Regions from separate parts of the Streptacidiphilus alkalitolerans genome, predicted to be linked through region 3. Evidence: riboswitches for the same ligand, from Rfam matches in the RefSeq annotation. Region 3 holds a riboswitch; each other region holds the start of a gene.
The links. A riboswitch is a leader RNA that binds a small molecule or an ion and turns the genes downstream of it on or off. The one in region 3 is predicted to bind cobalamin.
Positions count from the first base shown of each region.

Region 1 (7,067 bases), on a different contig from region 3:
GCGACAGCGCCGCGTCGGACGCCTCCCAGGCGGCCCTGGTCGAGGTCAGGCACAGCCCCTGCAGCACCGGGACGTCCAACTCGGCCAGCGCGCCGATGTCCCAGGCCTCCTCGGCCCCTCCCGCTGACGCCTCGGCGGCGACCGTGCCGCCGGAGGCCAGCACCGTGGCCACCACCGCGTCGCAGCGGCCCAGCAGCGCGAACAGCTCGGCGTCGGCCCCGCGCAGCGAGCCGCAGAAGACCGGCAGCGCATTGCCGCCGCGGGCCTCGACCGCCGCGCACAGGGTGTCCACGAAGGCGGTGTTCCCGGACAGCTCGTGGGCCCGGTAGAAGAGCACCCCCACGGTCGGCCGTCCGGCCTCGAACTCCCGTGCGCCGCTGATGCCGTACTGGGGCATGGGCTGCGCCGGGGCGAAGCCGGCGCCGTTCATCAGCACCGTGTCGGAGAGGAAGGCCGCCAGTTCGGCCAGGTTCGCCGAGCCGCCCTCGACCAGGTAGGTCAGCGCCTCGGCGACCACCCCGGCCGGGACCGAGGACATCCCCATCAGCTCCGCGTCCGGCACCGACTCACCGCCGAGCAGCACGGTCGGCACCCCGGAGGCGGCGATCTGCGCAAGGCCGTCCTCCCAGGCGCGCCGTCCGCCGAGCAGGCGCACGACGACCACGTCCGCGCCGTCGACAAGTCCACGAAGCTCTTCGCCGACCTCGACCCGGGTCGGATTGCCGATCCGGTAGTCCGCGCCCGAGGCGCGGGCCGCGAGCAGGTCGGTGTCGGCGGTGGACAGCAGCAGCACGGTCGCCGCCTCGGACTGTGTTGCGTCGTCCATGGGGACGGCTCCTCCAGTAGTCAGTGGTTTCACGGCGCGCCCGGCGGTACGAACGGCAGCCCGGACGGCACGCCGCCCTCGATCAGCCGTCGCAGCGCATCGGTGTCCGCATGCGTTTCGATCAGGTCCCCGAGCAGGTCCAACTGCCGTTCACGGGCGGCCGAGAAGCTGGTGTCGGGAGCGGGGGTGAAGTCCCGACCGGCGAGGGCGGCCACCTCGCGCAGGAACGCCCGCCGGAAGCCGTCGTTCTCCAGCGCCCCGTGCCAGGTCGTCCCCCAGACCGCCCCCTCCCGGCAGCCGTCCAAGAAGCTTTGCCCACCCTCCACCGTCGCCACGCCGTGGTGGATCTCATACCCGGCCACGGTCTCCCCGTAGGCCGAACCCACCGGCCGGGCCAGCGTCTTGGCCGCCGCGAACTCCACCCGCACCGGCAGCAGCCCCAGTCCGGCGACCACCCCCGCCCGGGACTCCACCTGGTCGGTGATGGTCCGGGACAGCATCTGGTAGCCGCCGCAGACCCCCAGCACCGGGCGTCCCTCGGCGGCCCGCCGGGCCAGCGCCGCGTCCAGGCCCCGCTCCCGGAGCCAGGCCAGGTCGGCCACGGTGGCCCTGGTCCCCGGCAGCACCACCAGGTCGGCGTCCGCCAGTTCCTCCGGGCGGGTGGCCCAGCGCACCAGCACCCCCGGCTCCTGGGCCAGTGCGTCGATGTCGGTGAAGTTGGACAGCCGCGGCAGCCGCAGCACCGACACCCGCAGCACCTCGCCGCCCACCGCCGCCGCGCCGGGCGCGCGGTCGAGCAGCCCGGCCAGGCCGAGCGAGTCCTCGGCGTCCAGCCACAGCCCCGGCAGCATCGGCAGCACCCCCAGCGACGGACGGTGCGTCAGCTGCTCCAGCATGTCGAGACCGGGCTTCAGCAGCCGCACGTCGCCGCGGAACTTGTTGACGAACCACCCGGCCAGGTGCCGCTGGTCCTCGGCGGACAGCAGCGCCAGCGTCCCGTACATGGCGGCGAAGACGCCGCCGCGGTCGATGTCGCCGACCACCACCACCGGCAGGCCGGCCGCCACCGCCAGGCCCATGTTGGCGATGTCCCGGTCCCGCAGGTTGATCTCGGCGGGGGAGCCGGCCCCCTCGCAGACCACCACGTCGTAGCGGGCGCGCAGGTCGGCCAGGCAGTCCAGGGCGATCCGCAGCAGCGCCGGCTTGCGCTCGCGGTAGTCCAGCGCGCCGACCTCGGCGACCGCCTGCCCCAGCACCACCACCTGGCTGCGCCCGTCCGCCCCGGGCTTGAGCAGCACCGGGTTCATCGCCGCCTCAGGCTCCACCCCGGCCGCCGCGGCCTGCATGGCCTGGGCCCGGCCGATCTCGGCGCCGTCGTTGGTGACGAAGGAGTTCAGCGACATGTTCTGCGCCTTGAACGGCGCGACCGCGACCCCCTGCCGGGCCAGCCAGCGGCAGATCCCGGCGGTGACCACGCTCTTCCCGGCGTCCGAGGTGGTGCCCGCGACCAGCAGCGATCCGCGCAGTGGGCCCTTCATCGCGGTCCCCTTCGCAGCAGCAGGCTCAGCCCGGCCGTGGCGAGGACCGCCAGCAGCCCGACCCGCCGGGACAGTACGCAGGCCCGCTCGATGTCCTCGACCCGCACCGCTGGCAGCTCGGCGCCCAGCACCGCCCGGTGCTCCACCCGGGCGCCGTAGCTGAGCGTGCCGCCCAGCCGCACCCCCAGCGCGCCCGCGAAGGCCGCCTCGGCCTGCCCGGCGTTGGGGCTGGGGTGCGCCGAGGCGTCCCGGCGCCAGACCCGCCAGGTCTCGCCGCCCCGCCGCCCCCCGGCGGCGGCTGCGGCGACGGTGAGCAGCGCGGTCAGCCGGGCCCCGGGCCAGCCGGCCAGGTCGTCCAGCCGGGCCGAGGCCCAGCCGAAGCGCAGATGGCGCGGCGAGCGGTGGCCGACCATGGCGTCCAGGGTGTTCACGGCGCGGAAGACCAGCAGCCCGGGCACCCCCGCGACCGCGCCCCAGACCAGCGCGTTCACCACCGCGTCCGCGGTGTTCTCGGCCACCGACTCGACCACCGCGCGGGCGATCTGCTGCTCGGTCAGCCCCTCCGGGTCGCGTCCGCACAGGTACGGCAGCCGGGCCCGGGCGGCGGCGAGGTCGTCGGCCTCCAGCGCGGCGCCGATGGTCCTGGCCTCCCGTACCAGGGAGGCGCCGCCGAGCACGGTCCAGGTGGCGGCGGCGGTGAGCAGCACCGAGCCGGTGCGGGTGCGGGCGGCGGCGCGGTCGGCCAGCAGCGCGGCCCCGGCCACCGAGCCCGTGCAGAGCGCGGTGAACAGCGCTCCGGTGTCCCTGCGGTCCCGCCAGAGCCGGCGCTCGGCCGCTCCGGCGGCCCGTCCGAATCCGGCCACCGGGTGCCCGCGCCGGGGATCGCCGAAAACGGTATCGGCGGCGTGGCCGAGGAGGAGGCCGAGTGCTGTCGTGGTGGCCGCGCTCGCGCGCACGGCGGTCAGCGGGGAGGCTGAGCGGGGAAGGGGACGGCACCGGGGGGTGGTGGCGGCAGGGCAGCGCGCATGGCGTGGATGTCCTCACTCAGGGTCCGCGCCCTGGATCGACGAACCGGGGGCGAGAGTCTCCTGGCTCCCGGATCGACGCGTCCCCGGGGTTCCGGTGATCAGAACCTCGGGGACGCTCCCCGGTGACAGTGGCGGGACCGCGCCGGACTGGGGGTCTCCCCCTTCACCGGACTTCCTCTCCATGCCTCCGAACAGCTTGGCGCTCGATCCCACCACGCCGCCCGACCGACCGTCAACACAGGTCGGACGGCCGGGGTCAGGCCGCGGTGTCCCCGCTCTGCGGCAGCGCGGGGGGCGCGGTCGAGGCCGGGAGCTGCAGCGGCGCGCGGACGGCGCGCAGCAGCTCCACGGTCGACTCGTTCTGGACCACCAGGTCGACCGGGCTGGTGGGCGGGCGCAGGACATGGTCCTCGAACCAGGACATGCCGAGCAGGACGGCGAGGCCGAGTGGAGCGGTGATCAGGCACAGAAGGACAGGCATGGGCACCCCAAGGTGTCGAGTGCTGCGGTCTTCCGAATACCGGCTTCCCCCGGTTTCCAGGGTCTGCCAGACTCGCCCGATCCGCATCTCGGAGTGTCCCGAGCCGACTCCGCAGAGTCAGTTCCCGGGGTTGCCGCCCAGGTCAGCGCCCAGGTCAGGGCCCGGCTCAGTGCCGCCCGGAGACCACGTCCGCCGCCTTGGCGATGGGCGAGGTGCCCGCCCGCCCGCCGCGCTCCTGCCGGTCCGCCGCGTAGTAGGCGGCGTACATGCCGTGGACGCCGATCCAGCGCAGCGGCTCGGGCTCCCAGGCCCTGACCCGGTGCCCGACCCAGGGCAGCCCGGTCAGGGCGGTGTCGGAGCCGCTGCCGAGCTCGCGCAGCACCAGGTCGCGCAGGGTGCGCGCGGCCAGATTGGTGGTGCTGACCCCGCTGCCGACATAGCCTCCGGCCAGGCCGAGCCCGGTGGCCCGGTCCAGGTCCACGGTCGAACACCAGTCCCGGGGCACACCGAGCACCCCGGACCAGGCGTGGTCGATCCGCACCTCGCCGGCGGCGGAGCCGGCGGCCGGGAAGAAGTCCGTGACGATCTGCCGCAGCTGGTCCACGGTCCGCTGCGGGGTGGTCCCGTCGTTGTCGGTGCGCGAGCCGAAGCGGTACGGGACGCCGCGTCCGCCCAGTGCGATCCGGTCGTCGGCGGTGCGCTGCGCGTACATGTAGGCATGCGCCATGTCGCCCAGGGTCTCCCGCCCGGACCAGCCCACCGCCTCCCAGAACGAGGCCGGCAGCGGCTCGGTGACCACCATCGAGGAGTTCATCGGCAGCCAGGACCGCTTCTCGCCGCGCAGCGCCGCGGTGAAGCCCTCGGTGGCCCGCAGCACGAACCGGGCCGACACGGTGCCCCGCGCGGTCACCGCCCGGGCCGGCGCGCCCGACCCGCCCGGGACGATCTCGGTCACCGTGGTGTCCTCGTGCACGGTCACCCCCAGCGCCTCGACCACCCGGGCCAGCCCCTGGACCAGCTTGGCCGGCTGGATCCGGGCGCCGTGCGGGGTCCAGCTGCCGCCGAGCGCCCCGGCCACGGCGATCCGCTGCGCCGTCTCGGCCGGGCCGAGCAGCAGTTGGTCGGTCTCGCCGAAGGAGTGCTCGTTCTCGACGTAGGCCCTCAGCCGCTCCAGCTGGGCGGGGGTCCTGGCGACCTCCAGCACCCCGCCCTTGACGATGTCCGCCTCGATGCCCTCGGCCGCGCAGACCGCGATCACCTCGTCCACCGTGGCGTCCATCGCCTGCTGCATCGCGATCGCGCCGGGCTTGCCGTACTGCCGGGCGAAGGCGCCGCGCCCGGCGAAGCCGTTGTAGAGCCAGCCGCCGTTGCGACCGGAGGCGCCGTAGCCGCAGAAGCGCTGCTCAAGGACGGTGATCCGGAGCCCGGGGACGGCCTTCTTCAGGTAGTAGGCGGTCCACAGACCGGTGTAGCCGCCGCCGACGATGCAGACGTCGGCCTCGGCCGAGCCGTCCAGGGCGGGACGCGGGGTGGGGAGTCCGATGGCCGAGTACCAGAACGAGACACTGCCGTTGGCAGTGGCGGTCGTGCCCACGGGGGACCTGCTTCCGAGCCGGGAATGGTGCCCGGCACGCTACTCACGCCCCGGACCAGCGGCAATGCACACAGTGTCAGGTGCGGCCGGTCGAGTCGGACACTCCGTCGGATGGCGGCGCACCACTGGCGCACCGGCCCGCGCGGCATTGGGATGGACCAGAACGGGCAGTGGCCCTGGTACGGGCAGGGGACCGACGGTTGGGAGCGACATGCGCTGGGGAAGAACCGCGACCGTGGCCGCCGTCGGGACCGGCGCGGCCGTCGTCGGCGCCGGCGCGGCGGCCCTGGTCGCCGGACGGGTGGTCTCCGACTACTCGGTACGCCCCGGCGGCGGCAGCCCCGCCGCCGCGGGCGGCCTGCGGGTGCACTCGGTGGCCGCGGGCCAGGTAGAGCTGACCCGCTCCTGGGAGACCCAGCGCCCCGGCCGCTACGGCCTGGAGTGGTCCGGCGGGCGCGCGGTGGTCGGCGCGGTGGTCGCGACCGGCGCGCAGACCGTCACCCGCCGGCTGGAGTCGGTGCAGACCCTCGGCGGCAGCCCGCTGGCCGTCGGCAGCACCGTCCGGATCACCCCGCAGCTGTTCACCGGGGATCCGCTCGGCTCGCTCGGCCTGGAGTTCTCGGAGATCGAGGTGCCCGGCGAGCTGGGCCCGCTGCCGGCCTGGTTCCTGCCCGGCGCCCGCGCGCTGTGCCTGATCGCGGTGCACGGCGGCCTGGACCGGCGTCAGGTGCTGCCGCTGCTGCCGCTGTTGGACCAGCTCAAGGTCCCGGTGCTGGCCGTGACCTACCGCAATGACGAGGGCGCCCCGCGCTCGCCGGACGGCCTGAGCCACCTCGGCGACAGCGAGTGGCACGACGTCGACGCCGCGATCCGGTTCGCCCTGGACGGCGGCGCGCGGCGGATCGTGCTGCTCGGCTGGTCGGCCGGCGCGACCATGGCGCTGCAGGCCGCGGTCCGCTCCGAGCACCGGGCGGCGGTCCGCGGCCTGGTGCTGGACTCGCCGGTGCTGGACTGGCGCGGGACGGTGCGCCGCCGGGCCACCCGGCGCGGGGTGCCGCCCTTCCTGGCCGAGCTGGGCGTGCGGGCGGCGCTCGGCCGCTCCGGCGTCGACCCGGAGCGGCTGGACCGGGCGGCGCTCGGAGAGGGCCTGGACGCCCCGGTGCTGCTGCTGCACGGCTCGGACGACACCGTCGCCCCGGTCGGCCCGGCCCGCCGGCTCGCGGGGCGCCGTGATGACCTCGTGATCTACGAGGAGTTTCCCGACGCCGAGCACGAGGCGCTCTGGAACGCCGATCCCGCCCGCTACGAGGAGAGCCTGCGCAGGTTCCTCACCCCCCTCCTGTGACCCTCCCGTCACCATTCCGGGACCTCGGCGAGGCCGCCGCGCCAGAGGATGTGACAAGTGCCCCGCGGACGGGGAAGACTGCACGGCGTGACGTCCCGGAATTCGCGTGACCGTACTGGCCGATCCGAGATTTCTGGCCGACCCGACACTGTCGGCGCCGGCCAACCTGGCCCCGATGGCCGACTGCAGGGTGCGCCCGCGAGGGTCACCCGGCTGCCCACGGCCGCACGCCCGCCGCAGCCGCGTGCCGCCGCG
Region 1 is NZ_JBHEZX010000018.1:62,866-69,932, reverse strand. It holds gene cobN (cobaltochelatase subunit CobN) at 1-826, opposite strand, end outside; gene ACEZDG_RS30940 (cobyric acid synthase) at 856-2,364, opposite strand; gene ACEZDG_RS30935 (cobalamin biosynthesis protein) at 2,361-3,320, opposite strand; cobalamin riboswitch at 3,446-3,570, opposite strand; gene ACEZDG_RS30930 (hypothetical protein) at 3,649-3,873, opposite strand; gene ACEZDG_RS30925 (NAD(P)/FAD-dependent oxidoreductase) at 4,040-5,467, opposite strand; gene ACEZDG_RS30920 (alpha/beta hydrolase family protein) at 5,679-6,812, shown strand; gene ACEZDG_RS30915 (hypothetical protein) at 6,900-7,067, shown strand, end outside.
Region 1: another riboswitch for cobalamin. It lies ahead of ACEZDG_RS30935 (cobalamin biosynthesis protein); the one in region 3 lies ahead of ACEZDG_RS22660 (ribonucleoside-diphosphate reductase subunit alpha).

Region 2 (7,067 bases), on a different contig from region 3:
GCGTCGCCGCTGCCGATGAGCGCCACGGCGTGCCCCTGCTCGGCGAGGTGCACGGCGCTCAGGGCGCGGGCCTCCTCCGCGCCGAGGCCGGTCTGCTCGATCCGGGTGCCGGGGCGGAGCAGGTCGCGGATCTGGTCGACGTACTGGTCCAGGCCGACGACCACCGAGGCCCGGCGCAGTTCCTCCCGCGCCCGCGGGGTGAGCAGGTCGCGCGCCCCCGGGCCGAGGCCGACCAGGGCCAGCCGCCCGCGCGGCGGTCTGCGGACGATCGCCACCGTGGCCATCGCGGCCCGGCCCTCGGGCGCCGACTTGCGCTTGGGCACCAGCAGTTCACCGCCGCCGGCCAGCGCCGCCGCCTCGGCCACACTGGGCGTGCCGACGGCGGCCAGCGGGGCCTCGGAGGGGTTGGGCACGGCGACCGCCGCCAGGCGCTCGGCCGGGTAGGCCACCAGCTCGACGCCCAGCGCCCTGGCGGCCTCCAGCAGGCCCGGCTCCTCGGCCTTGGCGTCCACGGTGGCCAGGCAGTTGACGGAGTGCCGGCTCAGTCCGGCCCCGGCCAGGGCCGCCTCGACCAGGCCGAGCACCTCCTCGGCCGGGGCCCCGCGGCTCGCCCCGACCCCGACCACCAGGCTGCGCGGACGCAGGACCACCGCGGCGCCGGAGCCGGGCGCCGCGGCCGGTGCGTCGAGGCGGTCGCTGATCACGATCGCGGGCGCCCCGGCGGGCGCGTCGGCCCGGACGTTGGCGGGCAGCGCGGGCAGTGGATGCACCGCGTCCGCCGCCAGCCGCACCGGCTCGCCGTCCAGCAGCGCCCGGCTGACCGCGGCGACCTCGCCCTCGGTGTGCCAGCCCAGGGTGTCCAGGCCCGGCACGCCCGTCGCGTCCGTCGCCGTGGTCACCACTGGGACAGCGCCAAGCGCCGCGCCGACCGTCGCGGCCAGCGCGTTGGCGCCGCCGCCGTGGCCGCCGAGCAGGGCGACCGCGAAGCGCCGTCCCTCGTCCACGCAGACCACGCCCGGGTCGTCGCGCTTGTCCTCCAGCAGCGGCGCGACCAGCCGCACCACGGCGCCGGCGGCCAGGAAGCAGACCAGCTGCGCGCACTCCTCCCAGGCCCGCTCCAGCGAGGCGGAGACCGAGCCCTCCTCGTAGAGGACGCAGTCCCCGAGGGACTCGGCCAGGTCGACGGCGGCCCGGCGGCCTGCGGCGGTGGCGGCGATCAGGCCGATCACGTGTGTGCTCCTGACGTTGGGTCAACTCCGGTGGCCAGACTGATTCTGGTGCCCCAGAGCACAAAAACGGGATTGACGGCGGCAAGGCGGACCACCTCGCCGGGCAGCGGCGCCAGCCGCGACGCCTGGAGCTGCACACCCTCCGCGGTGAAGCCGGCGGCCCGCAGCGCGGCCCGCACCCCGGCCACCCGGTCCAGGGCGACCAGGGTCACCACCACGGTCCGCCGGGCCCGCGCGGCGCAGGCGGTGACGATGGCGGGCAGATCGGCCCCGCCGCCGCCGACGAACACCGCGTCCGGCTCCGGCAGGGAGTCCAGCGCCTGCGGGGCGCTGCCGTGGACCACCGCGACGTCCACCCCGTGCGCGGCGGCGTTGGCGCGGACCCGTTCGACGCCGTCCTCGGCCCGCTCCACGGCGACCACCGCGGCGCCGAGCCGGGCGCACTCCACCGCGACCGAGCCGCTGCCGGCGCCGACGTCCCAGACCAGTTCGCCGGGGCGGGGCCCCAGCCGGGCCAGCGCCAGCGCGCGGACCTCGGCCTTGGTGACCAGCGAGTCGCGGTGCTCGAAGGCGTCCTCGGGCAGGCCCCAGCCGCCCTCGGCGGGCCGTTCCGGCCCGGCCAGCGCCCGCATCGCGCCGACTCCCGCGCCGGGTCCGAGGCAGAGCACCACATGCACCCCCGGCCAGTCCTGGCCGACCGCCTGAGCGGGCGTCAGCTCCCGCACCGACTCCCCGGGACCGCCCAGGTCGGTGGCGACCACCAGCCGCCGTTCCACCCCGGGCACGGCCAGCAGCGCCGCGCCGATCTCGGCCGGGCCCGCGCCCGGCGCGGTCAGCACCGCGACCTTGCGCTGGGCCCGGCAGACATTGAACGCGGTACGGGGGTCCCGGCCGTGGGCGCTGACCACCACGGCGTCGTCCCAGGGCAGTCCGACCCTGGCGAAGGCCTCGGCGACGCTGCCGGCCCCGGGCCGCACGGCCAGCGCCTCCGGGCCGAAGCGCTCGGCCAGGGCGCGGACGATGCCGAAGAAGCCGGGGTCGCCCGAGGCCAGCACCAGTACCGGTCCCGCCGCCGCGGCCACCCGGTCCAGCGCGGGCGCCAGCGGTCCCAGCACCACCGCGCGCGCGGCCGTGGCCGGCACTCCCGCCGCGTCCAGGTGCCGCCGGGCGCCCAGCACCAGCGCGGCGCCGTCGACCAGCGCCCGGTGCTCCGGCGCGAGCGCCGCGCCGAGCACGGTGATCCTCGGGGCGGAGGGCGCTGCGGCGGAGGTCACTGCGTACCGCGCAGGGCCCGCCGCGCGGCCGGGTCGGCCCGGCGGAAGCCGTGGAAGTGGCCGGGGTGGTAGAGGTGCGAGCGGGTGCCGGTCGCGGCGAGGGCCGGGCCGACCAGGAACAGGGTGTGCTTCCACAGCCGGTGCTCCTTGACCGTGGCCTCCAGCGTCTCCAGCGTCCCCTCCAGCACCAGTTCGTCCGGCCAGGTGGCCTGGTAGGCGATGATCACCGGGGTCTCCGGCGGGTAGCCGCCCGCGGTCAGCTCCTCGACCAGCTGCTTGGACCGGGCCGCGGAGAGGAAGATCGCCATGGTGGTGCCGTGCCGGGCGAAGTCGCGCACCTCCTCGCCGGGCGGCATCGGCGTCTTGCCGCCGCCGAGCCGGGTCAGGATGACGCTCTGGGCGACCTCGGGAATGGTCAGCTCCCGCTGCGCGATGGCGGCGACCGCCGCGAACGAGGACACCCCGGGCACGATCTCGGTCCGCAGGCCCAGCTCGCGGCAGCGGTCCAGCTGCTCCTGCACCGCGCCCCAGAGCGAGGGGTCGCCGGAGTGGATCCTGGCCACCTTCCGGCCCTCGGCCGCGGCCCGCCGGTAGACCGCGAGCACGTCCTCCATCGCGATCAGCGAGGAGTCCAGGATCTCGGCATCCGCCCGGGCGTGCTCAAGCACCTCGGCCTGGACCAGGCTGGCCGCCCAGATCACCGTGTCGGCCTCGGCTATCGCCCGCGCCGCACGGAACGTCAGCAGGTCGGCGGCGCCCGGCCCGGCGCCGACAAAAGTCACTCTGCCGACAGGTCGATCGCTCACAGCTTGCCTCCACGGCGGGTACGGGTCGCGGGTGCGATCAGGGTCGACAGGTAGGGCAGCGGGCCGTCCAGCGGGTGCCCGGCCGGGCGGATCCGCTCGTCCGGCAGGCCCAGCGAGGAGCCCCAGACGGCGGTCCCGTCCCGGCCGGTCTCCCGCAGCGCGGCGGTGACCTGCGCCGCCAGCCGTCCGAACTTGTAGGCGACCACAGTGCCCGGGCCGGCCAGGGCGTCCCGCAGCACCTGGGACCCGGCGGTGACCGGGACCAGGGTGAGCGGCTCGGTGCCCTCGGCGAGCACGGTGCCGCTGCGCGCGGCCAGGTCCTGCATCGCGGTGATGCCGGGCACGGTCTCCACCACCAGCTCCGGCAGCAGCGGTCGCAGGGTCTGCGCGAGATAGGTGAAGGTGGAGTAGACATTGGGGTCGCCGATGGTGGCGAAGGCGACGCTTCCGTGCTCGCGCAGCAGTTCGGCGACCCGGGCCCCGGCGGCGTCCCAGGCGGCCTCGCGCCTGGCCCGGTCCTCGCGCTCGTTGAGCGCGAAGACGATCCGCTCGACCTTCGCCCCTGGCTCGGTGTGCTGCAGCACGGTGGCCTCGGCGCGTCCGGTCTCACCGCTGTCCAGTACCGGCACCACGATCACGGCGGCCTCGCGCAGCACGCGAACGGCCTTGACGGTGACCAGCTCGGGATCTCCCGGCCCCATCCCGACACCGGTCAGCAGCGGCGCCGACGGACGCGGCGTCACCGGACGGCGCGCAGGCAGAAGGGCACGAGGGCGCGGCAGCGCATGGGTGTAGTCCTCACTCGGGGTCCGCGCCCCGTGTCGTGGTGACGGCGGCCAGAGTTCCTGGCTCGCGGACGACCGCACCCCGGTGCGGAGGGGGCGCGCCGCCCGGTGACAGTGGCGGGACCGCGCCGGATTCGCACCGGACTTCCTCATCATTGCCGCCGTATCAGGCCTCGAAATCCCACCACGCCCGCCGGTGGCCAGTCAACCGGCACCGGGCCCGGCAGCCTGTGGGATGACCCACGTCGACCGGCAGTTGTCGCTGATCACCGGCGCGGAAGCGGACCGTCCCGATACGATCGGACCGGCGGGTACCGGCGATGCATGTGAGGTGGGCATGACCTTCGGCGTCCAGGGCAAGCGGGCCGGGGACCTTCCGGCCGAAGTCACCAGCTTTGTCGGACGCGGGGTCGAACTGGCGTCCGTGGAAAGGCTGCTGAACCAGGCCCGGATGGTCACCCTGACCGGACCCGGCGGCGTCGGCAAGACCCGGATCGCCCTGCGCACGGCCGCCGCGCTGCGCGAGCCGCCGCAGCGGCGCTACCAGGACGGCGTGTTCCTGGTCGAACTCTCCGGCCTCAAGGACGCCGAACTGCTGCCCCGGGCGGTCTGCGTGGCCCTCGGCATCACCGACCAGACGGTCCGTCCGCCGCTGGACTTCCTCACCGACTACCTGGCCGACCGCTCGATCCTGCTGCTGCTGGACACCTGCGAGCACCTGGTGGACGCCTGCGCCATGCTCGCCGACCTGCTGCTGCGGGACGCGCCAGGGGTGAGCATACTGGCGACCAGCCGCCAGCCGCTGGACGTCCCCGGCGAGCACACCTTGGTGATCCCGCCGCTGCCGGTCGAGCCGGAACAGGCGGACGGCGGGGGAGCGGTGGCCCTGTTCGCCCAGCGGGCGGCGGCCGTGCTGCCGGGCTTCCGGCTCACCGAGGCCAACCGGGGCGACGTGCTGGCGCTCTGCCGCCGGCTGGACGGGATCCCGCTGGCGATCGAACTGGCCACGGTACGGCTGCGGGCGATCCCGCTGGAGCAGCTGGCGGCCCGGCTGGAGGACCGGTTCCGGCTGCTGACCGGCGGCCGGCGCACCGCGCTGCCCCGGCACCAGACGCTGCGGACCACCATCGGCTGGAGCCATGAGCTGTGCACCCCCGAGGAGCGGCTGCTCTGGGCCCGGCTCTCGGTCTTCGCCGGGAGCTTCGACCTGGCGGCCGTGGAACAGGTCTGCGCGGGCGGCGAACTGGACCCGGACGAGGTGGTCGAGCACCTGATCGGACTTGTCGACAAGTCGGTGGTGCTACGAGTCGACGAACCGTCCGAGGGCACCCGCTACCGGCTGCTGGACACCATCCGCGAGTACGGCGGCGAATGGCTGGCGCAGACCGGCGAGGAGCCCGGGGTCCGGGCCAGGCACCTGGACCACTACCGGGCCGCGGTCGGCCGCTTCCGCGCCCGCTTCCTGACGAACGACCAGGTCCCGCTGTTCCGCGGGCTGCTGCTGGAGATCGAGAACCTGCGCGCCGCCATCGACTTCTGCGTCGAGCACCACAGCCGGGATCCCGACGAGGCGCTGGCCCTCACCACCGAGCTGTGGGAGTTCTGGGTCTGCTCGGGCCTGCTCGCCGAGGGCCGCTACTGGCTCGACCGGGCCCTCGCCAGGCAGCCGGAAGCCACCGCGGCGCGCTCGCTCGCGCTCAGCTGGGCCGCCAACCTCTCCCTCTTCCGGGGCGACCACGACACCGCCCTGCACGGCCTCAACGAGGCGCTGGCCATCGCCGAGGCGCTGGACGACGACCGGCTGCGCACCCACGCGCACCACTTCCTGGCCCAGTCGGCCGGCTGGCGCGGCGACCACGACGCGGTCGACCTGCACATGCGTCAGGTCTTCAGCCACATCGCACTCGGCGGCGACCCCACCGCCGAGGCCCTGATGGTGCTGCACCTGGGCCTCAGCCGACTGCTCGCCGGGAAGTTCGCGTCCGCCATCACCGCCTTCGACCACCAGTTGGCCGCCCTCGCCGACGTCCCCGGCGAGCGCTGGCTGCGCGGCTACCTGCTGGTGGGGCGGGCCCTCAGCCTCTACAACCTCGACAGCCCCGACCACCCCGACGGCGGGGGCGACCCCGCCGACTGCGCCGCCACCGCCAGGGAGGCCCTGTCCGCCAAGGCCGAGCTGGGGGAGCCCACCGGCATCGCCTACGCCCTCGAGGTGCTCGCCTGGCTCGCGGTCCGCGCCGAGCGGCCGGACCGGGCCGCCTGGCTGCTGGGCGCGGCCGGGGTCTGCTGGAAGCGGTCGGGACAGCCGCTCAGCGGCGTCCGGGAGATGCGCGGGGTGCACGAGGCGGCCGAGCAGGCCGCCAGGGACGCGCTGGGCGAGGACCGCTTCGAGCGCCGGCACCGGCTGGGCGCCGAGGCGGACCTGGACCTGGTGGTCGGCTCCGCGCTGTCCGACACCGACCTGCTGCTCCCCGCCCCCCGCGAGGAGCCGCCGCAGACCGGCGCGGACACCCTCACCCGCCGGGAGCGGGAGGTGGCCGAGCTGGTCGCCAGGGGGCTGTCGAACCGTCAGGTGGCGGAGCTGCTGGTGATCTCCAAGCGCACCGCGGACGCCCATGTCGAGCACATCCTGGCCAAGCTCGGCGCCTCCTCGCGCACCGAGATCGCCGCGGTCGTCGCCCGCTCCCAACCCACCGCGTAGGTACGTACCTTCGCAGATCTAGGTATACCCGGATCGGCCGGTTACCGATGCCGGGCCGCCGCGGCCGGGCGACCCTGAGATCACGTCAGGTCGCACCGACGCCGTACAGCAGGGGGTCCGCAAGGGTCTCTGGTCACGGTAACGGGGGGCGGCCGGCGTCCGCCGCGGCATCCGCCGTTTCAGAAAGGGCTCCCCCGGTCCGCTGGAAAGAGGGTGCCGCGGCCGGTCACACCGACCCCGAGCGCCAGGACGCCGCCATGACCACCGAAGCA
Region 2 is NZ_JBHEZX010000018.1:77,780-84,846, reverse strand. It holds gene cobJ (precorrin-3B C(17)-methyltransferase) at 1-1,229, opposite strand, end outside; gene cbiE (precorrin-6y C5,15-methyltransferase (decarboxylating) subunit CbiE) at 1,226-2,503, opposite strand; gene cobM (precorrin-4 C(11)-methyltransferase) at 2,500-3,309, opposite strand; gene cobI (precorrin-2 C(20)-methyltransferase) at 3,306-4,052, opposite strand; cobalamin riboswitch at 4,127-4,272, opposite strand; gene ACEZDG_RS30970 (ATP-binding protein) at 4,330-6,795, shown strand; gene ACEZDG_RS30965 (hypothetical protein) at 7,053-7,067, shown strand, end outside.
Region 2: another riboswitch for cobalamin. It lies ahead of cobI (precorrin-2 C(20)-methyltransferase); the one in region 3 lies ahead of ACEZDG_RS22660 (ribonucleoside-diphosphate reductase subunit alpha).

Region 3 (7,067 bases):
GGTGGCCGGGCGGGAGCGCAGGTAGTAGGTGGTCTTCAGGCCGACCTTCCAGGCGTACGCGTACATCGAGCTGAGCTTGCCGATGGTGGGCGAGGCCAGGAACAGGTTCAGCGACTGGCTCTGGTCCAGGTACGGCATCCGGGCCGCGGCCAGGTCGATCAGGGCGCGCTGCGGCAGCTCCCAGGCGGTGCGGTAGAGCGAGGCCAGGTCGGCCGGCAGGCCGGGGATCTCCAGGGCCGAGCCGTTGGCGGCGCGCAGCGACTCGCGGGTGGCCGCGTTCCACAGCCCGCGGGCCTTGAGGTCGGCCACCAGGTACGGGTTGACCTGCAGGAACTCCCCGCTGAGGGTCTCCCGCTTGAAGAGGTTGGAGACCTGCGGCTCGATGCACTCGTAGACACCGGCGATGGAGGCGATGGTCGCCGTCGGCGCGATGGCCAGCAGCAGCGAGTTGCGCAGGCCGGTGCCGGCGATCCGGGCCCGCAGCGCGTCCCAGCGCTCGCCCCAGACCGGGGCTGTCTCGAAGTGGTCGATGTGCAGCTGGCCGCGGGCGGCGCGGGTCTCCTGGTAGGCGGTGTGGCGGCCGAGCCGCTCGGCCAGGTCGGCGCTGGTCTCGTAGGCGGCCAGCATGATCCGCTCGGAGATCCTGGTGGACAGCGCCCTGGCCTCGGCCGAGTCGAAGTCCAACCGGAGCCTGAAGAAGACGTCCTGAAGGCCCATCACCCCCAGGCCGACCGGGCGCCAGCGTGCGTTGGACACCCCGGCCTCCTCGGTCGGGTAGAAGTTGATGTCCACCACCCGGTCCAAGAAGGTCACCGCGGTGCGGACGGTCGAGTCCAGCCGCTCCCAGTCCATCTCGCCGCTGTCCAGCAGGTGCGCCCCCAGGTTGACCGAGCCCAGGTTGCAGACCGCGGTCTCGCCGTCGTCGGTCACCTCCAGGATCTCGGTGCACAGGTTGGAGGAGTGCACGGTCCGGCCGGGCAGCGCGGTCTGGTTGGCGGCGCGGTTGGAGGCGTCCTTGAAGGTCATCCAGCCGTTGCCGGTCTGCGCCAGGGTGCGCATCATCCGGGCGTAGAGGCTACGGGCCGGGATGCTGCGGATGGCCAGGCCGGCCGCCTCCGCCTTGCTGTACGCGGCGTCGAACTCGGCGCCCCAGAGGTCGACCAGCTCGGGCACGTCGCCGGGGGAGAACAGCGACCACTCGGTGTCGGCGTCCACCCGGCGCATGAACTCGTCCGGGACCCAGTGCGCCAGGTTGAGGTTGTGGGTGCGGCGGGCCTCCTCGCCGGTGCTGTCGCGGAGTTCCAGGAACTCCTCGATGTCCGCGTGCCAGGTCTCCAGGTAGACGCAGGCGGCGCCCTTGCGACGGCCGCCCTGGTTCACCGCGGCGACCGAGGAGTCCAGCGTGCGCAGGAACGGCACGATGCCGTTGGACTGGCCGTTGGTGCCGCGGATCAGGCTGCCTCGGGAGCGGATCCGGCTGTAGGAGAGGCCGATGCCGCCGGCGTGCTTGCTGAGCCGGGCGATCTGGGCGTAGCGCTGGTAGATCGAGTCCAGCTCGTCCTGCGGGGAGTCCAGCAGGTAGCAGGAGGACATCTGCGGGTGCCGGGTACCGGAGTTGAACAGGGTGGGCGAGGAGGGCAGGTACTCGAGCCGGCTCATCAGCCGGTACAGCTCGGCCACCTCCGCCACGGATTCGACGCCGCCCGCCCGCCGCCCGCCGCCACCCTTGTCCGAGTCGCTGCGCTCCACACCTCCTACCTGCAGCCCGCAGGCCACCCGGAGCAGGAAGTGCTGCGGGGTCTCCAGCACCTGACGGGTGATCGGGTGCCGCAGCAGGTAGCGGGAGTAGACGGTGCGCAGGCCGAAGTACTCGAAGCGGTCGTCGGCGGCGGAGTCGACCACCGCGTCCAGTGCCTCCGCGTGGGCGGCCACGAACGCGGCGGTCCCGTCGCCGATCAGGCCCTCCCGGTGGCCGACCGCGATGGAGGCGGCGAAGCAGGTCGCGCCCTGCCCCGCGGCCTCCTCGCGGACCTCCTCGGCCAGCAGCCGGGCGGCCAGCCGGGAGTACTGCGGGTCCTCGGCGATCAGCCCGGCGGCTGCCTCGATCGCCAGGCCGCGCAGCTCGGCGTAGTCGGCGACGGAGCTGCGCCCGCGCAGCGCGGCGGCGGCGACCCGGCCGGGGTCCACCTCGGTGAGGTCGGGGGAGCGTTCGGTGAGGACGCGCAGCAGCGTGGTGCCGGGGGAGTCGGGGCTGTCGCCCTGGTGCGGGACTGCTGTCGTCGCTGCGGTCTCGGTGATCGTCACTGTGCGCTCCTCGTTGGCGGCCGGTCGGCGGTGGGCCGCTGACGGGAGGCAGGAGGGAGCGCGACGTCGCTGCGCCGGAGGCAGCACGGAACGCGTCCCCGGCCCACCCGCGAGGCCCGGACGTACGTCGTCCCGGGGTGTCCTCGGAACGAGCTGTCGGCAGGTACTCGGACTCGCGGGCGCATACCTGGGTACGGCCGCTCACCGCTGCGGGGCAGTCCCGGAGTCGCACCGGGTTCCCCTGCGTCGTCAGCGAGATGAGCATACATGTAGGGGTGCTTTCCAGAAGCACCCCTACATGTAGTGTCGCGAGTGCACGCAGTCACCCCCGCAGCGCTGCCGGAAGGCGCGGCATCTGTCGATGTGTCAGATTCGGGAGTGTTCGCGGGGGCGTCAGGCCCTCCGCGCGTGAGCGGGAGCGAGGCAGGACCGGATGACGGTGCTCGGGACGGGTGTGCGGCGCGGGATGGCGGCCGGGGTCGCCGCGGGGCTGCTACTGGCGGGCACGGCCGGGACGGCGGAGGCGGTCGCGACCGCGGCCCCGGCGGTACGGGTCTGCGGGCTGGATCCGGCCACCTTCACCAAGCCGTCGCTGGCGCTGGCCTACCAGAAGCTGCACAAGGTCTACTACGCCGGCGGGTCCTGGTCGGGGTTCACCCTGAAGGCCGGGAACAGCACGCCCGCGCGCTGCGCCGGCGTGCTCCCGGTGGTGGTGTTCGGCTCGCGGGGCAGGTCGCTGCGCCGGGGGGACGTGCGGATGCAGTGGCGGACCGGACGCGGCGGCTGGCACGGGTCCGCCATGGTGGCCGAGAACGGCGTGCTGATGGGCCTGGTCGGCCCGGCGCAGGGGCTGTCCCTGGCGGCGCGCGGGAAGGCGGCGGTGCCGCTGCGGATGCGGTTCTCCACCGGCGCGCCGACCGGGCAGTGGGTGACCATGGCGATCGGCTACGCGCCGGTGACGCTGGAGGGCGAGACCGCGGCGCTGCCGGTGGGGATCTCCGACCCCCGGCTGTTCCGGGTGCTGCGGCAGGTCCGGCGGCCGAGCGGCGCGCCGCAGCTGGCGGAGACCGGCGGGCCGCCGCGGACGGCGGTGGCCGCCGGGGCCTCGCTGCTGTGCCTGGGCGGCGGTGCGGGCCTGCTGGCCCTCTCCCGCCGCCGCCGGGTCCGCTAGTCAGGTGGTCCGCTGGTCCAGGTGCGTGGTGGTGTTGTAGCAGTCCAGCGCGAGCCGGCCGGACGGGGTGCGGGACCAACGGGTGATCGAGGCGTTGCCGACGGTGCCGGCCCGGTCCACGGCGAGGATCGCCGCCTCGTCCAGGTCGTCCAGGATGTGACGGAGCATCAGCACCACCGCGTCATGGGCCACCAGCAGCACCCGGCGCGACTCCTCCGCCTCGTAGAGGTCGCGGAGCAGGCTGCGCAGCCGCAGGGCCACGTCCGCCAGCGACTCGCCGCCCGGGGGGCGCCAGCGCAGTTCGCCGAGCAGGCGGCGGCGGGCCGCCTCGGCCGGGTGGTACAGCTCGATCGCGGCCTTGGTGACCATCTCCAGGATGCCCAGCTCGCGGTCGCGCAGCCGCTCGTCGGTGCGGACCGCGGGCAGCGGCAGCCCGGCCCGGTCGATCTCGGCGACGACCAGCTCGGCGGTCTCCTGGGCCCGCAGGTACGGGGACACCCACAGGCTGTGCGGCAGCGGCCCCTCGGTACGGGCGGCCAGCCTGCGGCCGAGGGCGCTCGCCTGGGCCCGGCCCAGGGCGGTCAGGGTGAGGTCGGCGTCCCGGCAGGTGATGCCGGTGTCCAGCGCCCCGGCGGCCTCGGCGGCGGCGAAGGCGGCGTTGGCGGTGCTCTGGCCGTGGCGGGTGACGGTGAGCGAGAGCGGGCGTGGGAGGGCCGGACCGGCCTGCGGCTGCGACAGCGCGGGCTGGCTGAGGTGGTGATGGTCGGTGAGCTCCACGGGTTCCCCCTGCGGGTCGTCCGGCCCGGCGCGGAGGTGCGTACGGGCCGCCGCTCCCAGTGTGCGGGAGCGGCGGCCCGCGAGGGGGGCGCAAAGGGGGTGCGTCAGGGAGCGAGGGGTGCGCCCGAGGTAGTGAGCGCGGAAGGGGGCGCGGCCTCGGTCAGGTAGTCGGCCGGGCTGGTCTCGTCCGGGAGGTCGGTCTGCTTCAGGGCGCGCAGGACCAGGGTGAGCACGGCGGCCACGGCCAGGTTGAGCACGAAGGCGGTGACGCCGATGTAGCCGAGCTGGCCGATGCCGGGGATGGCGGCGTTGCTGCCGCCGAAGTGCGACCCCGGTTTGCCGGGTGCGGGGATGCCGAAGGCCTTGTACGTGCCGTAGGCCATTCCGGCGGCCCATCCGGCCAGCAGCGCCCAGCGGTGGAACCAGCGCGACCTGTGCTTGCCCCAACCGATCAGCCCGCTGACGACGGTCGGGAAGGTCTGCAGGATCCAGATCCCGCCGAGCAGCTGGAGCTGGATCGAGAACTGCTTGTCGATGCCCAGCACGAAGCCCAGCGCGCCCAGCTTGACCAGCAGCGACACGATCTTGGCGACCCTGGTCTCCTCGGCCGGGGTCGCGGCGGGCTTGATGAACTCCCGGTAGACGTTCCTGGTGAACAGGTTGGACGCGGCGATGGACATGATCGCGGCCGGGACCAGCGCGCCGATGCCGATCGCGGCGAAGGCCACCCCGGCGAACCAGGACGGGAACATCTGCTGGAACAGCTGCGGCACGGCGAGCTGCGTGTTGTAGCCCTTCACGCCCTTGCCGATGCCGGCCGACAGCGCCATGAAGCCCAGCAGCGAGAGCAGTCCGAGCATCAGCGAGTAGGCCGGCATGATCGCCAGGTTGCGCCGCACGGTGTTGCGGTCCTTGGCGGCCAGCACACCGGTCGCCGAGTGCGGGTACATGAACAGCGCCATGGCCGAGCCCACGGCCAGGGTGGCGTAGGACCACTGGGCCTTGGGGCCGGGGATCAACGAGCCCTTGGGCTGGCCGGTGGCCGGGTTGGTCTGCGCCAGCGAGGCGGCGGCGTCGTGGAAGATGTGGCCGTAGCCGCCGAGCCGGATCGGGATGTAGATCACCGCCACGATCACCACGACGTAGACCAGGGTGTCCTTGACGAAGGCGATCAGCGCGGGCGCCCGCAGCCCGGAGGAGTAGGTGTAGGCGGCCAGCACCGCGAAGGCGATCAGCAGCGGCAGGTCCTTGGACCAGCCGCTGGAGCCGCCGACCCCCATGGTGTCCAGCACCGCCTGGATCCCCACCAGTTGCAGCGCGATGTACGGCATGGTGGCGAGGATGCCGGTCAGCGCCACCGCCAGGGCCAGGTAGCGGGAGCCGAAGCGGCCCCGGGCGAAGTCGGCCAGGGTGACGTAGCCGCGGCTCCTGGCCACCGACCAGAGCCGGGGCAGGAACAGGAACACCAGCGGCCAGGCGATGATCGTGTACGGGACGGCGAAGAAGCCGGACGCGCCCATGCCGTAGATCGCGGCGGGGACGGCGATGAAGGTGTACGCCGTGTACAGGTCGCCGCCGAGCAGGAACCAGCTGACCACCGTGCCGAAGCCGCGTCCGCCCAGGCCCCACTCGTCCAGGTGCAGCGCGTTCTCGGGGCGGCGCCAGCGGGCGGCGAAGAAGCCGACCCCGGTGACGGCGAGGAAGAAGAGCAGGAAGACCGTGAAGCTGACGGCGTTCATCCCGCGGCCCCTTCCCCGGCGGACTCCCCGGCGGTTTCCCCGGCGGAGACCGCCCCGCGCCGCTTCTCCTCGCGGCGCACCAGCAGGTAGGCGGCGCCGGTGAAGAGCGCGGAGACCACCACCCAGGCCAGCTGGTACCAGTAGAAGAAGGGGATGCCGAGCAGGGCCGGATCGAGTCTGGAGTAGGAGCTGACCCAGATCAGGGCCACGAACGGGGCGGCCAGCAGGACCGCGCAGGCGATCCGGGTGGGGGTGACCACGGGCAGGCGCGCGGGCGCGGAGGGGGGTGCTGTGTCGGCCATGGATGCGGCTCCGAGGGCGGGTGGACAGCGGACCCCTGGAATCTAAGCCGTTGTCGGGCTCACGTCACGTGTGGATACAGGAATCGGCGGGATCTTGGGGTGGGCATACGGCGCACACGCGGACGGATCGCACCCAAACACACGTGCCCCGACCGCGGAAGGCGATCGGGGCACCCGTACTGACGAACGGTCAGTCCGGACGGCGCAGTCGGGCGGTGAACTTGTACCGGTCGCCGCGGTAGACCGAGCGGACCCACTCCACCGGCTCGCCGGCGGCGTCGAAGGAGTGCCGGGAGAGCAGCAGCATCGGCAGCCCGACGTCGGTGCCCAGCTGTCCGGCCTCCAGCGGGGTGGCCAGCGAGGTCTCGATGGTCTCCTCGGCCTCGGCCACGTGCACCCCGTACACCTCGCTCAGGGCGGAGTAGAGCGAGTTGTACTTGACCAGGTTGCGGCGCAGCGCCGGGAACCGCTTGGCCGAGAGGTGGGCCGCCTCGATCGCCATCGGGTCGCCGTTGGCCAGCCGGAGCCGCTCCACCCGGAGCACCCGGCCGCCGGGGCGGATGTCGAGCAGCGCGGCCAGCCGGTCGTCGGCGGTGATGTAGCCGACCTCCAGCAGCCGCGAGGTGGGCTCCAGGCCCTGCGCCCGCATGTCCTCGGTGTACGAGGTCAGCTGCAGCGCCTGGGACACCTTGGGCTTGGCGACGAAGGTGCCCTTGCCCTGGATCCGCTCCAGCCGGCCCTCGACGACCAGTTCCTGCAGGGCCTGCCGCACCG
Region 3 is NZ_JBHEZX010000010.1:64,449-71,515, forward strand. It holds gene ACEZDG_RS22660 (ribonucleoside-diphosphate reductase subunit alpha) at 1-2,304, opposite strand, end outside; cobalamin riboswitch at 2,446-2,586, opposite strand; gene ACEZDG_RS22665 (hypothetical protein) at 2,738-3,475, shown strand; gene ACEZDG_RS22670 (histidine phosphatase family protein) at 3,476-4,252, opposite strand; gene mctP (monocarboxylate uptake permease MctP) at 4,357-5,991, opposite strand; gene ACEZDG_RS22680 (DUF3311 domain-containing protein) at 5,988-6,293, opposite strand; gene ACEZDG_RS22685 (GntR family transcriptional regulator) at 6,484-7,067, opposite strand, start outside.

Region 4 (7,067 bases), on a different contig from region 3:
CGCCCAGGACGAGCACCGGCAGCGCCCAGCCGCTGCCGTCCGCGCCGAGCAGGCCGTAGGCGGCGACGCAGATGCCGAGCAGGCCGGTGAGGGTGAGTACGGCCGTCGTACGGCGGACATGGACCGGGACGTCGGCGGTGCGGCCGAAGCCCCGGGTGTCCATCGCGGCGGCCAGGCTGACGGAGCGTTCGAGCGCGCTTTCGAGGATCGGGACGCCGATGGTGAGCAGCGCCTTGGCGCCGCGTTCGGTACGTCCGCGCAGGCGGCGCGCGGCGCGCAGGCGCTGGACGTCGGTGACCAGATTGGGGGCGAAGGTCAGGGCGACGACCACGGCGACACCGGCCTCGTAGAGCGCGCCGGGGAGGGAGCGGAGCAGCCGGGCCGGATTGGCGAGGGCGTTCGCCGCGCCGACGCAGGTGAGCAGCACGGCGAGCCGCATCGCGTCGTAGAGGGCCGAGACCAGGCCCTCCAGGCTTACCGGGCCGCCGAGTTGGACCCCCTTGGCCCAGGAGGGCAGCGGGATCTCGGGGAGGGTGAAGAGGATATGCACGCCGGGGATCGCCGAACCGAGGAGCGTGACGAACAGCATCCGGATGGCCAGCACCAGCAGTCCGAGCTTGAGGAAGACGGAGTACGAGTGGGCCCAGGGCGCGTCGGTCCTGCGCACCGCGACGACATAACCGGCGACGGCGGTGATCAACAGCAGGAGCAGGGGGTTGGTGGTACGGGAGGCGGCAGTGGCGAGACCGAGCGCCCAGAGCCACCAGGCACCGGGGTGCAGGTGGCGCTGTGGTGTGGGCGGAAGCGGCATCGTTGGCCTTCGGCGAAGGGGAAATGGGGCAAGTACGGGCTCAGCGGCGGCGGCGGGTCTGCCAGAACGCGCCTCCGGCCAGGGCCAGCACCAGCACCACGCCGACCAACCACCCGACCGTCCGGCCGGGGGAGGCGGGACCGGAGGTCGGGGCGGCGGACGCGGCAGGTGTGGACGGGGCAGCTGTGGACGCGGCGGGTGTGGACGTCGCCGTGGCACCGTTCGTGCCGCTCACCACGTCGCCGCAGCCGGTGCTGGGATACCCGGAGATGGCGCAGAGGATCCCGTCGCTGTTGTAGCGCAGCGGCGGGGCGACCTGGGCCAGCAGCTGCGCCGAGGTCGCGTCCGGTGCGAGCACACCGCACTTGGTGACCAGGACGGGTGGCGTGGAACCTGACGGGGCGTCGGCCGGCGTCCCGTAGTCGATCACGACCGCGACCCGCTTCCTGCCGCTGACCGCCGGGGTTCCGGCGCAGGCGGTGGCGAAGTCGGGCACGCGGCCCGGCTTCACGCCGTCCGCGCTGTCGGCGCTGACGCCGAAGCGCCAGCCGTCGACGGAACCGTCCGCCGGACGGTAGGTGTTGGGCCCGGCGGACTGGTAGGTCCAGCCGCTGCCGGTTCCCTCCCAGAACGACCAGTACCGGTAGCTGGACGCCGAAGCAGGCGCCAGCGACATCAGCCCGGCGGCGACGGCCAGGACCGCCACCACCGCAGCGCGCCACACAGCTCTGACATGCATGGTCACGGCCGCGGGCGGGTGCGGGTCTTGCGGCTGTAGCTGATGTAGATCCCGATGCCGGCGCCTGCGGCCAGACCGACCAGGATGAGCCACCAGGCGGAGAAGCTGGCATTGCTGGACTTGTCGGACTTCTCGGAGGCGCTCGCGCTCGCGCTGGAGGACGGTGCGGGGGTCGCGGCCGGGGCCGGGCCGGTCGCCTCCAGTTGGGCGACCAGGTCGGCAGTGCCGAAGCGCTGCGGGTCGATCCCGGTCGCCCTGGCGTCCAGGATCATCAGCGCGAGGGCCGTCGCCTGCGGGGTGCCGTTGCCCTGGGCCCAGGACGCGCCGTTCTGGCGCAGCCACTCGACGGCCTGCTTGGCGTCGTCGGACCGGCCGTTGTTGGCGAGCGCGAGCGCGGCCCAGGCGGTGCCGGCGTAGTCGGGCGCGGGCTTGGCACCGGCCAGCTGGGTGGTCAGGTGCCCGCTGCCGGAGCTGAGCTGCCGCGCCAGGTACTGGGACGCGGCGCCCTTGGAGTCCGAGCAGTTGGCCGCGGGCGCCGACGACGGGGCCGACGAAGAGGCCGACGACGGGGCGGAGGCGGACGAGGAGGCGGACGAGGAGGCCGGCGCGGCCACCGGGAGGGAGCCGGAACCGGCGGCCAGCGCCGCCTGCGCGCTGGCGAAGTCATTGGCGACCAGCTTGCCCGCCTTGTCCGGCTGGTACGCGAAGGCGCCCTGGACGGCCGTGGCCGCCGTGCAGCCGAGCTGGAAGCCGTGCAGGCCGTCCAGTGCGGACTTGCCGTCCTTGGTCACCGTCGCCGGGTCGGTCTTCGCCGCGTACAGGGCGCTGACGACCAGTCCGGTCGAGTTGCCGTCGCTCGGGGTGCCGGGGTTGTAGGACCAGCCGCCGTCCTTGTTCTGCACGGTCCTGAACCAGGCCACGGCCTTGGTCACGGCGTCGTCGTGGCCGCCGAGGGCGACCAGGGCCTGCACCGCCGACGAGGTCGCGTTGCTGTCCTCGGTCGTCGCCGTGCACGCCTTGGTCGGGTCCGCGTTGTAGGACGGCCAGCCGCCGTCCGCGCACTGCTGGCCGGTCAGCCAGCTGATCGCCGAGTCGGCCGGGGTGACCCCCTGGGTGTGCAGGGCGAGCAGGCTGAGGCCCTGCCGCCACACGCCGTCGTAGGTCGGGTCGCTCTTGCCGTAGAGCCCGGCGGGAACGGGGACCGGGCTGGCGGTGGCGGCGAGCGCGGGCGCTGCCGAACCGGCCAGCACGGCGGCGGCGGTCAGCGCGACGGCGCCCAGACGGGCGGCGGTGAACATGATGTGGTGGTGCCTTTCGAAGAGCGGGGGGCGACCGTAGACCTCGACGGGGCCGCTCGCTTCCTGACGGGTGTTCCGGCTGAACGGTTGCGGGTCAGCGCCGGAATCGCACCGGCTTCCCCCGTCAGGAGGCGGATCAAGCAGATCAAGTTGTGCGGCCACTGTATCCGGCCGCCTCCGCCCCGCCCCGACGCGCCCCGGCCGCGGGCAACCCACCGGTCCCGCTCAGGTCGCGCGGTAGAGCAGCGGCTCGGCGCCCTGCAGTTCCTCGGCCAGGCCGGTCTTGACCAGGCGGCGGACGTGGGCGGCGGCCTCGGACAGGGCCAGGTGGCGGGAGACGAAGCCGAGCTCCGACCACGGCCGGTTCCAGTGCATCCCCATCGCGCACTGCCACAGCGTCAGCGGCTCCCGCTGGAGCTGGACGTGCAGCTCCGCGAGCCGCAGGGCGTGGTGCTCCAGCAGTTCGCCGACCCGGCCGGCCGCGTCCGCGAAGCGGTACTGGTGCGCGGGCAGCACCTCCTGCGGCGCCAGCAGGGCGATCCGTTCCAGTGAGTCGAGGAAGTCGCCGAGGGGGTCGGCCGGCTCGTCCCCTTGGTTCTCCGGGTAGAGGCTGACCACCGGGCTGATCGTCGGCAGCAGGTGGTCGCCGGAGAGCAGCCGGGTGGGCCGTCCCGGCTCGTCCAGGTAGAGGCAGACGTGGCCGGGGGTGTGCCCGGGGGTCCAGAGCACCCGCAGGTCGCGGCCGGGCACTCCGGCCGACTCGCCGTGCACCAGCTCACGGTCCGGGAGGGTGGTGGCCAGCGGGGCCTTGCCGCTGCCGAAGCTGCTGAGCGCGGCCAGGTGCTCATCGGGGACGCCGGAGTCGCGCATCAGCTCGGCCATCCGGCCGAGCCAGTGGGTGGGGCTGCTCTCGTGCAGGGCGCGGACCACGGCGGCCTCGGCGGCGTGCATCGCGATCCAGGCACCGGACTGCTCCTGGACGTGGGCGGAGAGCCCGTGGTGGTCCGGGTGGTGGTGGGTGACGATCACGCCGTGCACGTCGGCGAGGGCGAAGCCGGCCGCGGCGAGGCCCTCGGCGAGGGCGGTGCGGCCGGTGGGGTCGTCCCAGCCGGTGTCCACCAGGACCGGGCCGCGGTCGCTCTCCAGCAGGTAGACCAGGGTGTAGCGGAGCGGGTTGTCCGGGATCGGGACGGTGATGCTCCAGACTCCTCCGCCGATGTCCTGGGTGGCGGGTGCCGGGGCGGGGACCCTTGCGGGGGTCTCGTGGGCGGGCATGCTGCCGTCCTCTCCGAGCGCACAGAATCTAGAACATGTTACTTGTTTGGCACAACTAGTCGGGGAGCCTACTGCACGACCGTTGCCCTCAATAAGTAGAACTGATATCAGTTCTATCAACCGCCAAGTGACGGTTCGTCAGATGTCGATCCGGAGGACCGCCATGACCGAGCTAGTGGAGTACGGCGAACTGTTCATCGGCGGGGAGATGGTGGCCCCGGCCGGGCAGGACGTCATCGAGGTGGTCTCGCCGCACACCGAGGAGGTCATCGGCCGGGTCCCGCACGCCTCCCGGGCCGACGTCGACCGCGCCGTCGCCGTCGCCAGGAAGTCCTTCGACCAGGGCCCGTGGTCGCGGCTGCCGCTGGAGGAGCGGCTCGCGGTGGCGGAGCGGATCAGGGACGGGATCGCCGCCCGGGCCGACGAGATCGCCCGGGTGATCAGCGCGGAGAACGGCTCCCCCTACTCCTGGAGCATCCTGGCCCAGGCCTACGGGCCGATGATGATCTGGGACTCGGCCATCGCCACCGCCCGCGCGTTCGCCTTCGAGGAGCACCGGGCCGGCGCCCTCGGGCCGATCCTGGTCCGCCGGGAGCCGGTCGGCGTGGTGGCCGCGGTGGTGCCCTGGAACGTGCCGCAGTTCGTGGCGGCGGCCAAGCTCGCCCCGGCGCTGATCGCCGGCTGCTCGGTGATCCTCAAGCCCTCGCCGGAGACCCCGCTGGACTCCTACCTGCTGGCCGAGATCGTCGGCGCGGCCGGGCTGCCCGAGGGCGTGCTCAGCATCCTGCCCGCCGACCGCGAGGTCAGCGAGTACCTGGTCGGGCACGAGGGGGTCGACAAGGTCTCCTTCACCGGATCGGTCCCGGCCGGGAAGCGGATCATGGAGGTGGCCTCGCGCCACCTCACCCGGGTGACCCTGGAGCTGGGCGGCAAGTCGGCGGCGATCCTGCTGCCGGACGCGGACCTGGACCAGGCCGTCGCCAATCTGATGAGCTCGGCCTACATGAACAACGGCCAGGCCTGTGTGGCGCAGACCAGGATCCTGGCCCCGCGGTCCCGCTACGACGAGATCGCCGAGCGGCTGGTCGCCGCGGTGGGCGCGCTGGTCGTCGGCGACCCGCTGGCCGAGGCCACCCAGGTCGGCCCGCTGGTGACCCGCCGTCAGCAGCAGCGGAACCTGGACTACATCAGGATCGGCCAGGAGGAGGGCGCCAAGGTCCTCACCGGCGGCGGGGTCCCGGCCGCCGAGGCGCACGGCTGGTACGTGGAGCCCACGCTGCTCGGCGGGGTCGACAACCGGATGCGGGTGGCCCGTGAGGAGATCTTCGGCCCGGTGGTCTGCCTGATCCCCTACGAGGACGAGGCCGACGCGCTGCGGATCGCCAACGACTCCGACTACGGCCTCTCCGGCAGCGTCTGGTGCGGGGACGTGGAGCACGGCATCGAGGTGGCCCGGCAGGTGCGGACCGGGACGTACTCGGTGAACACCTTCAGCCTGGACTTCAAGGGCCCCTTCGGCGGCTACAAGCAGTCCGGGATCGGCCGCGAGTTCGGCCCGGAGGGGCTCGACTCGTACCTGGAGTCCAAGACCATCCACCTGCCCCAGGGCTACACCGCACCCGTTCAGGAGGGCTGATGGGCGACCGCTGGCGGGTCGAGGTGGACCGCTCCGTCTGCATCGGCTCGGGGCTGTGCGCGGCCTCGGCGCCGGACGGCTTCCGGCTGGACTCGGTGCGGCAGTCGCACCCGGTCCAGGACGAGGCCGACGCCTCGGAGGCGCTGCTGGCGGCGGCGGAGAGCTGTCCGGTGGAGGCGATCGCGCTGCACCTGGCGGGGAGCAGCGAGCCGGTGTTCCCGCCGGACTGAACCCGTCGCCTTCACCCCGTGCGCGCCGTCAGAGCAGCTTGCAGGCGGTCTCCAGGTCGATCCTGACCTGGGCGATGGAGGCCCGGCCGGAGAGCCAGGTGACCAGCGCGGAGTGCCAGGTGTGCTCGATCACCCGGACGGCGGCGAGCTGGTCCCGGGTCGGCGGGTGGTCCAGGCCCATCGCCTCGGTGATCAGCACCGCGGTGAGCCGGCTCACCTGGTCCACCTCGGCGCTGACCGAGCGGTCGGCGAAGGTCAGCGCCCTGACCATGGCCTCGGCCAGCTGCGGTTCGCGCTGCAGCCCGCGGAAGGTCCCCATCAGCGTCTCGGTCACCCGGGCCGCGGGGGTCTCCCCGGACGGCGGGTGCTTGCGCACCGCGACCTGCATCAGCTGCAGCTGGTCCTGCATGGTGGCGACCAGCAGGTGCACCTTGGAGGGGAAGTAGCGGTAGAGCGTGCCCAGCGCCACCCCCGAGCTCTCGGCGACCTCGCGCATCTGCACCGCGTCGAAGCCGCCGCGGGAGGCGAGCTGGGCGGCCGTGTGCAGGATCCGGCGGCGGCGCGCCTCCTGCCGCTCGGTCAGCGGCGGCACGGCGACGGTCCGGGGGCCCGGGTTCGGGCCGGGGCTCTGGCGCGGGCTGGGGTCCGGGCTGGGGCTGGGGCTGATCGTCATCGGGCGCTCCCCCCGTCAGGTGGTGCTGGTTGCCCCGAATGATGGCGCAGAGTCCGGTGGTGGCGCGAATCACCTGCCTCGGGCCGAGAAGAACCCTACGGACCGGTAATCTCTAGGTCTCCATGCTCCGCATCATTGGAACGTGTTCTAGATTACCCTGAGCCGGGGACGACAGAGGAGAAGAATCCAAGGTGACCAGTGCTGTGCGGGACGCTGTACCCGCTGACCGGCCGCTGCGGATCGCGCTGCTGTCCTACAAGGGCAACCCCTTCTGCGGCGGCCAGGGCGTCTACGTCCGCCATCTCTCCCGCGAGCTGGCCCGGCTCGGGCACGACGTCGAGGTGCTGGGCGGGCAGCCGTACCCGGTGCTGGACCCGGTCGAGGGCGCGGGCGTCGGCCGGCTCG
Region 4 is NZ_JBHEZX010000014.1:207,226-214,292, reverse strand. It holds gene ACEZDG_RS27965 (energy-coupling factor transporter transmembrane component T) at 1-811, opposite strand, end outside; gene ACEZDG_RS27960 (SCO2322 family protein) at 852-1,550, opposite strand; gene ACEZDG_RS27955 (prenyltransferase/squalene oxidase repeat-containing protein) at 1,553-2,848, opposite strand; adenosylcobalamin-variant (AdoCbl-variant) riboswitch at 2,909-2,979, opposite strand; gene ACEZDG_RS27950 (MBL fold metallo-hydrolase) at 3,074-4,123, opposite strand; gene ACEZDG_RS27945 (aldehyde dehydrogenase) at 4,287-5,759, shown strand; gene ACEZDG_RS27940 (ferredoxin) at 5,759-5,989, shown strand; gene ACEZDG_RS27935 (TetR family transcriptional regulator) at 6,018-6,662, opposite strand; gene ACEZDG_RS27930 (glycosyltransferase family 4 protein) at 6,854-7,067, shown strand, end outside.
Region 4: another riboswitch for cobalamin. It lies ahead of ACEZDG_RS27955 (prenyltransferase/squalene oxidase repeat-containing protein); the one in region 3 lies ahead of ACEZDG_RS22660 (ribonucleoside-diphosphate reductase subunit alpha).